DNA from 2 places in the Arthrobacter sp. KKT183 genome. Region 1 is predicted to be linked to the other one. Evidence: riboswitches for the same ligand, from Rfam matches in the RefSeq annotation. Region 1 holds a riboswitch; the other holds the start of a gene.
What was found. A riboswitch is a leader RNA that binds a small molecule or an ion and turns the genes downstream of it on or off. The one in region 1 is predicted to bind cyclic di-AMP.
Positions count from the first base shown of each region.

Region 2: another riboswitch for cyclic di-AMP. It lies ahead of ACZ2GY_RS02555 (NlpC/P60 family protein); the one in region 1 lies ahead of ACZ2GY_RS16545 (LysM peptidoglycan-binding domain-containing protein).

Region 1 covers NZ_CM145770.1:3,502,295-3,507,804, forward strand. The annotation lists partial or broken gene ACZ2GY_RS16535 (IS110 family RNA-guided transposase) at 1-554, opposite strand, end outside; gene ACZ2GY_RS16540 (hypothetical protein) at 1,002-1,286, shown strand; gene ACZ2GY_RS16545 (LysM peptidoglycan-binding domain-containing protein) at 1,473-2,369, opposite strand; cyclic di-AMP (ydaO/yuaA leader) riboswitch at 2,373-2,574, opposite strand; gene ACZ2GY_RS16550 (four-helix bundle copper-binding protein) at 3,507-3,917, shown strand; gene ACZ2GY_RS16555 (DUF305 domain-containing protein) at 4,120-4,503, shown strand; gene ACZ2GY_RS16560 (DUF305 domain-containing protein) at 4,547-5,149, shown strand; gene ACZ2GY_RS16565 (M23 family metallopeptidase) at 5,222-5,510, opposite strand, start outside.
Region 2 covers NZ_CM145770.1:511,568-517,077, forward strand. The annotation lists gene serC (phosphoserine transaminase) at 1-883, opposite strand, end outside; gene ACZ2GY_RS02545 (metal-dependent transcriptional regulator) at 1,124-1,828, shown strand; cyclic di-AMP (ydaO/yuaA leader) riboswitch at 1,947-2,140, shown strand; gene ACZ2GY_RS02550 (M23 family metallopeptidase) at 2,238-3,116, shown strand; cyclic di-AMP (ydaO/yuaA leader) riboswitch at 3,274-3,433, shown strand; gene ACZ2GY_RS02555 (NlpC/P60 family protein) at 3,439-4,245, shown strand; gene ACZ2GY_RS02560 (NlpC/P60 family protein) at 4,269-5,117, shown strand; gene ACZ2GY_RS02565 (HNH endonuclease) at 5,303-5,510, shown strand, end outside.

The DNA.
Region 1 (5,510 bases):
GTGATCGTGGCGATCTGGGCGGGAACCAGCGGTTTACGAGCGTCGATTCCCAGATCATGTGCCCGGAGCAAGGCGATGAGTGCATTGACATTCACTGTTCGTTCCCGGGTCAACTGATCCCGGGCTGCGCTCAAGATCCTGAGTCCGGCACGGGTTCCTTCATCCCGGCGCGGGGTTCGAAGCTGTGATTCCTCTAAGCCGATGACTGCGGTTCCGATGGCGGCGGCATCCAGCGGGTCGGATTTGCCGATCGCCCGGCGACCTCGGGCGTTCATCCGTGGAGCTTCGGCGACGTCATAGCCGGCGTCGGCTACTGCCCGGGCCAGACGTGCACCATAAGAGCCGATACCTTCAATGGCCCATAGACAGGCCATATCGCCGTCTGTCCGTCGACCTACCCAGGCAAGTGCGCGGGAAATCCCTGCCGAGGTGGTCGGGAACTGCTCGCACGCGACTTGTCGGTTGGTGCGGGCCTCGATGATGGCGTACGTGTGTGTGCGGGCGTGGCAGTCCACGCCGATGACGAACGGGCGGGTCTGCGCAACGGTAGTCAACGCGGCCACCCTCCTTCCTTTCAAATGGGCAAGACTGGTCGCATCACGACCGGCACTGGACCCGGGAAGAGTCACTTCGAGGCAATACTGTGATGAGCCACAACCGCAGGGGCTGGGCAAGCTTCTAATCAAGCCACCGACGTGGAACAGGTCAACGCCGGCCGCCCCACCCAGCGCGGACAAGTCGGGGGAAATGCACCCGCAAGGGGGCCATTTGTTTTTCGAGTCACGCGCCAGGCAGAACGACCGGCATCAACACTGCCAGCTAGTCCCAGACCAGCCGTCGTAAGACTCACAGTTGTTTTTTGCCTTGCCTGATGGTCAGCCCCCGGACGTACATGAGGGCCCACTCCCCGCGGGACGTCGCCGACCCCCACTCGCGGGTGTCATCATCGTTCATCGGCGCTAGGAATTGAAGCAGCCGGCACGGGACGGCAGTTGCTGGCCGTGTTAGAGGCCTACGCGCTGATCGTCTATGACAGGCCGAGCCACGACGCGTCTGCCCCGGCCCTGCATCGGGCCACTCATATCGATCATGCGCATCAGCACCTTGAGGCCTTCATCGCGGACCTTATCCGTGAAGACGCTCAGGAGAGTGCCGCGGACTTGGCGATGGACCCGGCGGACCTTGCCAGGTACTGCATCGAGGCCCTCAGCTCCGCCCGATCGCTCTCCTCCCGGGACGCCATCCCGAGCCTTGTTGCGGTCACGGTACGAGGAATCTATACCTGAGATCCCTTGGGTGGGCTTCATTTCAGGTGGGCTCGTTTTGATCCCGGAGAAGTTCCAGCCGGTTTGTTGCTGGACATTTGAACGCCGGGCGCAGTACTTCCACGTCCTGGGCAAAAAGAAAGAGCAGCAAGCACCCCCGTTCTAAGGTGCCTGCTGCTCTTCCACACTAGGGAAACGGCTTAGAGATTAGCCGTTGACTCGTACGTAGGACGAGCCTGCGAGGTCGGACAGTGGGTGCTTGATGGTGAGGTTTGCACCGTTCATTCCACTGCTGATTACTTCGCCGTTACCGACGTAGATGCCGATGTGACCGGGCCGGATGACCAGGTCACCGGGGGCTGGGGTCCCGACGACGGTGCCGTACTGGTAGAACTGGGTCGGCCCAAGATCGCCTACGTTGAGGCCGATGGAGCGCAGCGCAACCTCAACGAGGATGGTGCAGTCCTGGATGGAACCAAGCTGGCCGTACGCCGAGGCAACCAGAGCGGCACCGACACCACTTGAGGAAGCAGTCGGAGCTGACTGCTGGGCCGGAGTGATGCTACTTGAGGCCAGGGAGATACGGGCTTCCTGCTGGCTACCCACTGTGTAGGAAACCTGGTTCGCCGGTGCCGCTTCCGGGATGGCGGCAGGGGCTGCGGTTACCGGGGCTGCGGTTACCGGAGCATCGGTCGAGGCGGCTGCTGCGCCCGACACTGTGACCTGCTGTCCGGGGTAGATGATCGACGCGTAGGACAGGTTGTTCTGGGCGAGCAGGGTATTGAGTTCGATGCCGTAGCGGGCTGCGATGCCCCCCATGGTGTCGCCGGAAACCACGGTGTGAACCGATGCCGAGGATGCAGCCGGAACTTCCGCGACTGGGGCGGAGACCGGCGCCTGGGTGGCTGTGGTAGCTGCTTCCTGGGCGTAGGTTCCCGCTTGGGCAGGTGCCCCCACGCCAGCAACGAGACCGCCTGTTGCTGCGACGATAATGGCCGGCCGACCCAGTGCGACGGCACCGGTTTTGGTCGAGTGGGACAGTCCCTTAAGGACGATCGAGTGATTGACGGTGGCGCGGTGGCGCGCCGGAATGTTGCGTGACATGCGTGATTGCCTCTCCCATGCCTGCGGGGTGAGCTGTCGGGTTCGGATGGGAGTCACCCGGTCGTTTCTCGTCTTCCGGGACGGAAGCAGAAACGTCTTAACCCCAAGGACCATGTGATGGCCCGTAAATCTGTGGGTCCCCCGTTCCTGCCGAACGGAATTACGGACGGATCCCGGGCAGCGGCAGGACTCGGCATTCTGCACAGGAATATTCTCGGCTGGTGCCGGGAATACCTCACGAGAATACCCTCTTAGGTATGAAATGTCACGTTCAGGTAACGAATCTGATGTTCGCTCCCCATGCGCTGGCCCTCTGGCTGCAGTGTCGTGCATGATCCTTCTCCAGCGTTTTTCAGACGACGTGCGGTTTTCCAGACGACGTGGGACTGCAGTTACGGGCCCTGGCGCGTTTCGCGGGCATCCTCTTTCGGCTAACCCGACGAGTAGAAACCGGCACTGGTCACCATGCTTAGTATTCATTAGGGTGGTCGGACAGCTAGAGGAGTCGTTCGGGAGGGAACAACCATTTCGCAGCGAGCACGCGTTCGCCTACATGGCACCGTTCGAACGGTGCTGCAGGTGATGCTGGCCTTTTCGCTTTTGGTGGCATTTTCCACCTCGGCTGCTGCGGCCTTGTGCCTGCAGATGAGCCACGGGCCCGGAGGAACCATGGGCATGGCGGTGAACACTTCGCCTGTCGCGGTAGTTGGCGAAGCATCCCCTGTAGAGGCAGCTGATGGTTCCGTGGGGTCTCCGGCTACGGTTCCCTGTTGCCAACAACGTGCAGATACTTCCGAAGCGACGCCTCCTGCACACCGTGCTGTCCTCGGTGACAATCCTGCGAACTTCAGCGTTCCCGTTAGCCAGCTCCCTTTTGCTGCTCTGATGCCTCCTGCCCAGCCTGACCCAACGCTGGAAAAACTGGAGCACTTCACCCCGTCCTTGACCGCGCTATCGATCAGTCGGACATAGACCGGGCGGTCCCCTCGCGCCCCGGTTCAAGCATCCGGGCAGGCGGTAGTTCAACGCATTCTTTTCGCCGACATGTCGGCTGGACGCGGGCTTACACCTTCCCGCGACAACACTTCACCAAACAGGGCTGTATCTGTCAGCCTTCACCAATAATGGGAGAAACCAATGACACATCATGTGACGTCCATGCTCGATACCTACCCGAAGGATCTGGGAGGAGTGGACAAGGAAAAACTCGCCGCGTGCATCGAAGCCTGCTTTGAATGCGCCCAGACCTGTACCGCCTGCGCCGATGCCTGCTTGAGCGAGGACATGGTCGCCGAACTGACCAAATGCATTCGCACCAACCTGGACTGCGCGGATATCTGCGCCACGACCGGGAACGTGCTGTCCCGGCACACCGGCTACGACGCAAACCTGACCAGGGCGATCGTGGAAGCATGCCGCATCGCGTGCAAGGCCTGCGCGGATGAATGTGGGCAGCACTCCGATATGCATGATCACTGCCGGATCTGTGCTGAAGCATGCCGCCGATGCGAGAAGGCCTGTGAGGAACTGCTCGCGACCCTCAACTAGTTCAGTGAAACCGTAGCGGAGGGAGGAATCGGTGAGCAGTTCGCCGCAGAAATCGCGACGCGGGCAGGATGGACCCGAGAAAGAGTCAGACCCGCAGGGGAACCGGCACGACACCGGCCACGGAGGGCACGGAATGGGCAGGATGTACTTAAAATTCGGTGTGATCCTACTCGTCAGCCTGGGTTTGATGTGGGTGTTGTCAATGTCGATGGTCCGATCGATCGACCATTTCTATTTCAATCTGAGCAACTTCTGGATGGCCCTTGTCATGGTGTCCGCGATGGCGGTGGTCATGGTGGTGGGTATGTGGTCGATGTTCAAGAGCACCAAGGTGAACATCGCCCTGCTCGCCGGTTTCGTCCTGCTGTTCGTGGGCACGTTAGCCCTTGGGCGGACCGAGACGTTCGTCGGAAACGAGCAGTTCCTGAAGTCGATGATCCCGCACCACTCGAGGGCCATCCTCGTATGCCAGGAATCAAACATCACTGACCCGGAGATCGTGGAACTTTGCGATGCCATTGTTCAGACCCAGCAGGAGGAGATCAGTCAGATGCAATCAATCCTCGACCGGTACGCAGCTGACTGATCCGTTCCCCCACCCACCAATTCTCAAGGAGTGTAAGAAGCCTATGAAGAACATCAACAAGCGGAACGTTTCAGCCGTAGCAGCATCGGCAGTTTTGGCCGCCGGGGCGTTCACTGGTACTGGCCTGGCAGTGGCCTCACCAGCTCTGGCTGACGCGCCGGCCCAGAGTGAACAGGTCGCCAGTTACGAAGTGGATTTCCTGAAGAACATGATCGATCACCACACCATGGCGATCATGATGGGCCAGACCTGCCTGGAGAAAGCAACCCACGATGAGTTGGTGCAGCTGTGCAGTTCGATCATCGCCTCCCAGTCAGCTCAGGTCGACATGATGCAGGGATGGTTGCAGGACTGGTACGGCATCTCCTACACCCCTCAGCTGAGCACCGGTGACATGCAGTCGATGCTGCGGATGGAGAACTTCACCGGCGCCCAGTACGAAATCCGTTTCATGCAATCGATGATCCGGCACCACTGGGCTGCGGTCCGTGAGAGCGGGACCTGCCTGGAGAACGCCGGCCACGCCGAGCTGCTCTCCCTCTGCGGAACCATCCGCCAGACCCAGTTGGAGGAGATTGGGCAGATGCAGTCCTGGCTGGAGGAATGGTACGACCGGCAGGGCGGCCGTCCCTCCGGTACGGTCTAAGCACCACAACACCGGGAAACAGGCATACGCGAGGGGCCGGGCTTTTTCCCGGCCCCTCGTGCTTGCGCGGGATTATAACCAGGTAGCGGGGTCGACGAGCGCGTCGTTGATCATGACTTCGAAGTGTAAATGGCAGCCGGTGGAATTGCCGGTGGTTCCGACTCCGCCCACAACGTCTCCCCGGGCAGCTGTTTGGCCTACGCTGACGGCAATGGTGGCGAGGTGGTTGTAGGTGGTCTTGAGCCCGTCCCCGTGGTCAATGACGATGCGGTTCCCTCCACCGTAGGGGCTCCATCCGGCTTCGGTGATGACTCCGCTGGCAGCGGCCATGACGGGAGTGGAACATGCGCCGGTGAGGTCG
Region 2 (5,510 bases), 670 kb from region 1:
CGGAGGACTCAGCCCAACTGTAGATGCGGCCGGCGGAATCAGCGGTTCGCGCGGCTGCGAAATCCAGCCCGCCGTTGCTGTTGAGCCACTCGATCTGAGCATTGAGTGTCACAAGCGTGGACAGTGCCGGTGTGTTGTAGGTCTGATTCAGGCGTGAGTTGTCGATCGCCGTCTGAAGGTCGAGGAAGTCCGGGATCCAGCGCTTCGAAGCCTTGATCCCCGCTGCCCTTTCGAGTGCAGCGGGGGAAAAGAGGCCAAGCCAGAGTCCGCCGTCGGACGCGAAGTTCTTCTGCGGAGCAAAGTAGTACACGTCAGCCTCTGAGACGTCCACCGACAACCCGCCGGCAGCGGAGGTTGCATCGATGCAGATGAGCGCGCCGTGATCCGCGCCCGCCACCCGCTCGACCGGCGCCGCCACACCGGTTGAGGTTTCGTTCTGCGGCCAGGCATAGAAGTCGATGCCCGGCTCCGCGACGGGCACCGGCCGGGAGCCGGGGTCAGAGGTGATGACCGTTGACTCGCCCAGGAATGGTGCCTTGGACGTCGCCGCTGCGAACTTGGATCCGAACTCACCAAAGGAGAGATGCTGCGCGCGTGCTTCAACGAGACCGAAGGAGGCGACATCCCAAAAAGCAGTGGACCCTCCAACACCGAGAATCACTTCGTAGCCTTCCGGGGCGCCGAAGAAGTCCATCAAACCGGCCCGGACCGAACCCACCAGATTCTTGACCGGTGCCTGCCGATGTGAGGTTCCAAGCAGGGCCGTTCCTGCCCGGTTCAGCGCTTCCAGCTGCTCGGGGCGCGTTCTGGAGGGACCCGCACCGAACCGGCCATCCTGCGGCAGCAGCTCGGCGGGGATGCGGATGTCGGCGGGATCGCTCATGGTTACTCCAGGGAGGTTGCTTGCGATGGGGTCGCAGACCATTCTGCCCCAGCACGCTCAGCGCAGATGCATTGTGACCGGCTTCGGATGCGCCCGGATCAGCGGGGCGGGTGACGCTGTGTAAATGGGTTAACCTTGTGGGGCGTAGGGATGACGACGGCGGCCCATCTGTTGGGCACTGCAGGCAGCCGCTGCATCAACGCTCAAACCGCACCAGTGCCAAGGAGCTGAACCCCGCAAATGACGGACCTCATCGACACCACCGAGATGTATCTGCGGACAATCCTTGAACTTGAGGAAGAAAACATCGTTGCGCTGCGTGCCCGGATCGCCGAGCGCCTTCGTCACTCAGGCCCTACGGTCTCGCAGACTGTCGGTCGGATGGAACGTGACGGACTCGTAGTGGTGACCGGCGACCGTCACCTTGAACTGACCGAGCTCGGGCGCCGGCGGGCCACCGAGGTGATGCGCAAGCATCGGCTGGCGGAACGACTGCTCTCCGATGTCATCGGCCTGGACTGGGCCTACGTCCACGATGAGGCGTGCAGGTGGGAACACGTGATGAGCGAGCGGGTTGAGCGGCGCCTGTATGAGCTGCTGGGCCAGCCGACCGAATCACCCTACGGCAATCCCATCCCTGGCCTTGAGGCCCTGGGCGGTACCCCGTCGGAAGCGTTCACCTTGGGCGTGCGCACGCTTACGGACACGATGGCAAACTACACTGCGGGTTCGATTGTGACCCTTGTCCGGCTGGCCGAACCCATTCAGGTGGATCCCGAACTGCTGACCCAACTGGACGAAGGCGGTCTGCGTCCCGGAGCGCAGATGACCCTACAGGCAGTGGGAGACTACGTGTCCGTTCGGGTGCCCGGCGTGGAGGGTGCGCTGGAGTTGCCGCCGGAAGTTGCTTCGCATGTTTTTGTGGCGGTTCAGCCGCAGTTCTGAGGCGCCGGACCTGGAAGGCTCTGGATTCCCGAAGGATATCCACAGCATGGTTACGAAATGATTACTTTCCGGCGCTCACGGCTATAGTTGGTTCCTGGCGCTGATACTCCAGCGTTACCTGGTTCGCCTGCCTAACCCTGTCAGCGAACGCAGTGTTACACAGATGGACAGGGGCGGAGGACCCACAACCGGTCATGGCATGCCATGGCCTTGGGGTGAAGTTCGGATGCTGCCACACCGCAGGGATCTGAACCGAGTTTTCTCATACTCGAATCCGACAGCTAACTTCGCAGGCAAAAAATGAGAAAGGGTCTCCTTGTCGAACACTGCTTCGGGGCGCCGCCGTGCGAGCACCCCGGTCGCTGAAGCGCGGCCACGCGATGCGCATAGGCGGGAACGAGCTGAGCGCTTGGCACGTCAGGCTGCGGACAAAGCAGCAGCGCCGTCCAGCCCGGTGTGCACTGAAATCAACGCTTTCCCGGCGCCGGTTTCCACCTGCCCGGATAATCCGCTGCCCCGCCGTGAAGCCCGCACCGGAACGGTAGCCCCGGTAGTTTCCTTACGCCCCCGTGATGCCCAACGCACCGAACGACGACGCCGCGCAGCCAGCACTCGCCGCGACGTTTCCTTCGCCGGACTCAGCCAGAAGGTTGCCATTGCGGCCGCTGCCTCTGGCATGGTGCTCACGGTTGCGCTGCCCACCACCGCCGCAGTGGTGCCCGCTGAAGCGCAAACCGTGGCTGCTGCAGCTGAGCAGGAAGAACTGCAGCCAGTGCAGGCTGCCGCCGGTGCGGATGTCTCATTTGACCGCGCGGCACTGCACAGCACCTTCGATCCCGATGCGAAGCTTGCCGAGATCGTTTCCGCATCCGGTGGAGACATCGTGACTGCGGAGGCCAAGGGCTCTCTCTCAGCACCCTTGGACCGTATGGTGATGAGCTCCGCTTTCGGAGCCAGGATCAGCCCAATCACCGGTGCAGGGGAACTCCACACCGGACAGGACATGAGCGAAGCCTGCGGGACCTCCGTCTTGGCGGCTGCGGCCGGCACCGTCACGTTTGCAGGCTGGCACGCATACGGGGGCGGCAACCGTGTGGTGATCAAGCATGCCAACGGACTGGAAACCACCTACAACCACCTGTCGGCCATGGACGTGGCGGTGGGCCAGGTTGTGGAGCGTGGCGACGCGATAGCACGCGTGGGTTCCACAGGCGCCTCAACCGGATGCCACCTGCATTTTGAGGTCCTTGTCGACGGCAAAAACGTCGATCCGCTCGGCTGGCTCTGAGTCATTTTCCGCGCCGGTTGGCCGCGTCGTAATCATGAACACACCGTTCCGTGACCGGAATGTGACATAGCCAGAGAACTGATGTACCGTCTAACTCGTGCCGAATCGCAGGGGGTTCGGCGGCACTCGTGCAGATCGCCTAGCTCTGCCACTGTACGAGTTCCGTTCGCAACAATCGCATGGCAGGGGCGGGGGAACCAATTGTGGGCTTCTTCTTGAAGTCCTTGGGGTTAAGTCGCTGGATCTGAGACGATCCGCGGCCGGGTGACTCCCATCCGAATCCGACAGCTCACCTCGCAGGCGTAGGGAGAGGCAATTCAACGTGTCAAATAGCTCTGCGCTGGGGCGCCATCGTGCGGTTCCGGCTCATACAAATTCGCTCGCAGCCATTTCCAGGGCTGTGTCTTCGAACGCAGGTTCCGTAGGACGCCAGGCAGCAGTCATCGTCGCTGCTTCCGGACTCGTCCTCACCGCAGGCCTTCCGGCTCATGGCGCTTCTGACGCCCAGCGCTCGGCCCAGGCAGTCAAGACCCTCAGTGCCGTGGCAGCTCAGCCGGTCAGCGTCAGCGCCGCCGCTGACGCAACCGTCACCTTCGAGCGAGCAGCCGTTGAAGCTGTAGCAGCTCCGGTCGTCGAGGCTGTTGAGCCCGCCCCAGCCGTCACAGTGCAGGCTGAAGCAGTAGTTCAGAATGAAGCAGCTGTGGCCGCTCCGGCCCCGGTCGTTGAGCCCGCCGTCGAGGTTGCGGCAGCTCCCCAGGCAGAGGTTGAGGTAAAGGCTCCCGCCGCTGAGGCTCCGGCTCCCGTCGAGGCGCCCACCTCCAGCGGAATCGGCGCAGCGCTCGTAGGCTCGGCCTACTCGCAGATCGGCGTTGCCCAGGATTGCACCGCCATGGTTGAGAAGGCACTGCGCTCAATCGGCAAGTCGGTCGGGGACATCGCGCCGAGCGATTTCTTCGCTTTCGGCTCAGTCGTTTCCACTCCTGCACCCGGTGACCTCGTTGTCTCCGCAGGTCACGTTGCCATCTACGTAGGTAACGGCCAGGTCATCAGCGGTGGCCTGAACGGTATGAATACCGGGCTGCACAGCCTGTCCGATCTCGCTGGCTCTAGCTTCGTCCGCGTTAGCTAAGAACAGATACCTGGAGCACACACATGACCTCTAACACCCGTGCCATAGCGCGCCACCGCGCCGAAGTGCAGCGTTCAGCCCACCTCTCCTCCATTGCCCGCGCAGTCAGTGACAACGCCGGCGGTGTAGGTCGCCAGGCAGCCGTCATCGCGGCGGCTTCGGGCCTCGTTCTGTCCAGCGGAGTCGCGGCCAACGCTGTGGAGCTGCCCGCGGAGCGCAACACCGTCACCACCACGCTTGAGGTTCAGGGCGCCAAGGCCCCGATTCAGGCCCCGGCGGATGCCAAAATCTCCTTCAACAAGGCTGCCGTCAAGGCAGTGGCGGCGCCCACTGTGGCTGCCCCTGTTGTCGAGGCTGTACCTGTTGTGCAGCCGCAGGCCCAGATCATCGAAGCCGCTCCGGTGGCGGAGACAGCTACAGTCGCAGAAGCAGCACCCGCCGTCGTAGCGGAGGCCGCTGTCGCCATACAGGCAGCGGCTCCTGTTGCTGCACCGGCTGCTGTCGCCGAGAAGCCCGCGCCCGCAGCTCCCCAGGTCTCCTCGGGTGTAGCGGCCACCATTGCTGCCGCTGCGCAGGGTCAGCTCGGAGTAATCCAGGACTGCACCCGCCTCGCCAGCAACGCCCTTGCCGCTGCCGGCATCAACTTCCATGGATGGCCGGCCGGCTATCTCTCCCTCGGCCGCACGGTCAGCGCCGCGGAAGCTATTCCCGGCGATCTCATCTACTACGCTGACGGTGGCATGGGCGCAGCCCACATCGCTGTATACATCGGTGGAGGGCAGGCCGTTCACGGTGGTTTCAATGGCAACCAGACCGTTGTGGCACCTGCAGAACTCGGCTCCGGCGGTGTTTACATCCGCGTTGGCGGCTGATCTCCCTTACCCTCCCTCGACAAAGCCCTCTGCCTATCAGGCGGAGGGCTTTGTCGTGCGTGGCGATTGACGGATCCTCCCGGCAACGGCTTACTCTTGCACTGTCAATCCGAAGTACCTTCGCCGTAGCTTCAGGGACCTCAGGGATTCAATCCTGCGGCTATGGATGGCAAAGAGGAATGTGCATGCGCACTCTCGTTCTGAATGCTGGATACGAACCACTGGCGGTCGTGACCTTCCGCCGGGCGCTCGTGCTTGTTCTTACGGGCAAGGCCAGCGTCGTCGCAGAAGGGGAGGACCCGGTAGTGGGCCCCAACGAAGTGCTGTCGCGGCCATCAGTCATCCTCCTCAACAGGTATGTGAAGATCCCCTACCGTAGCGGCACCGTCGCGA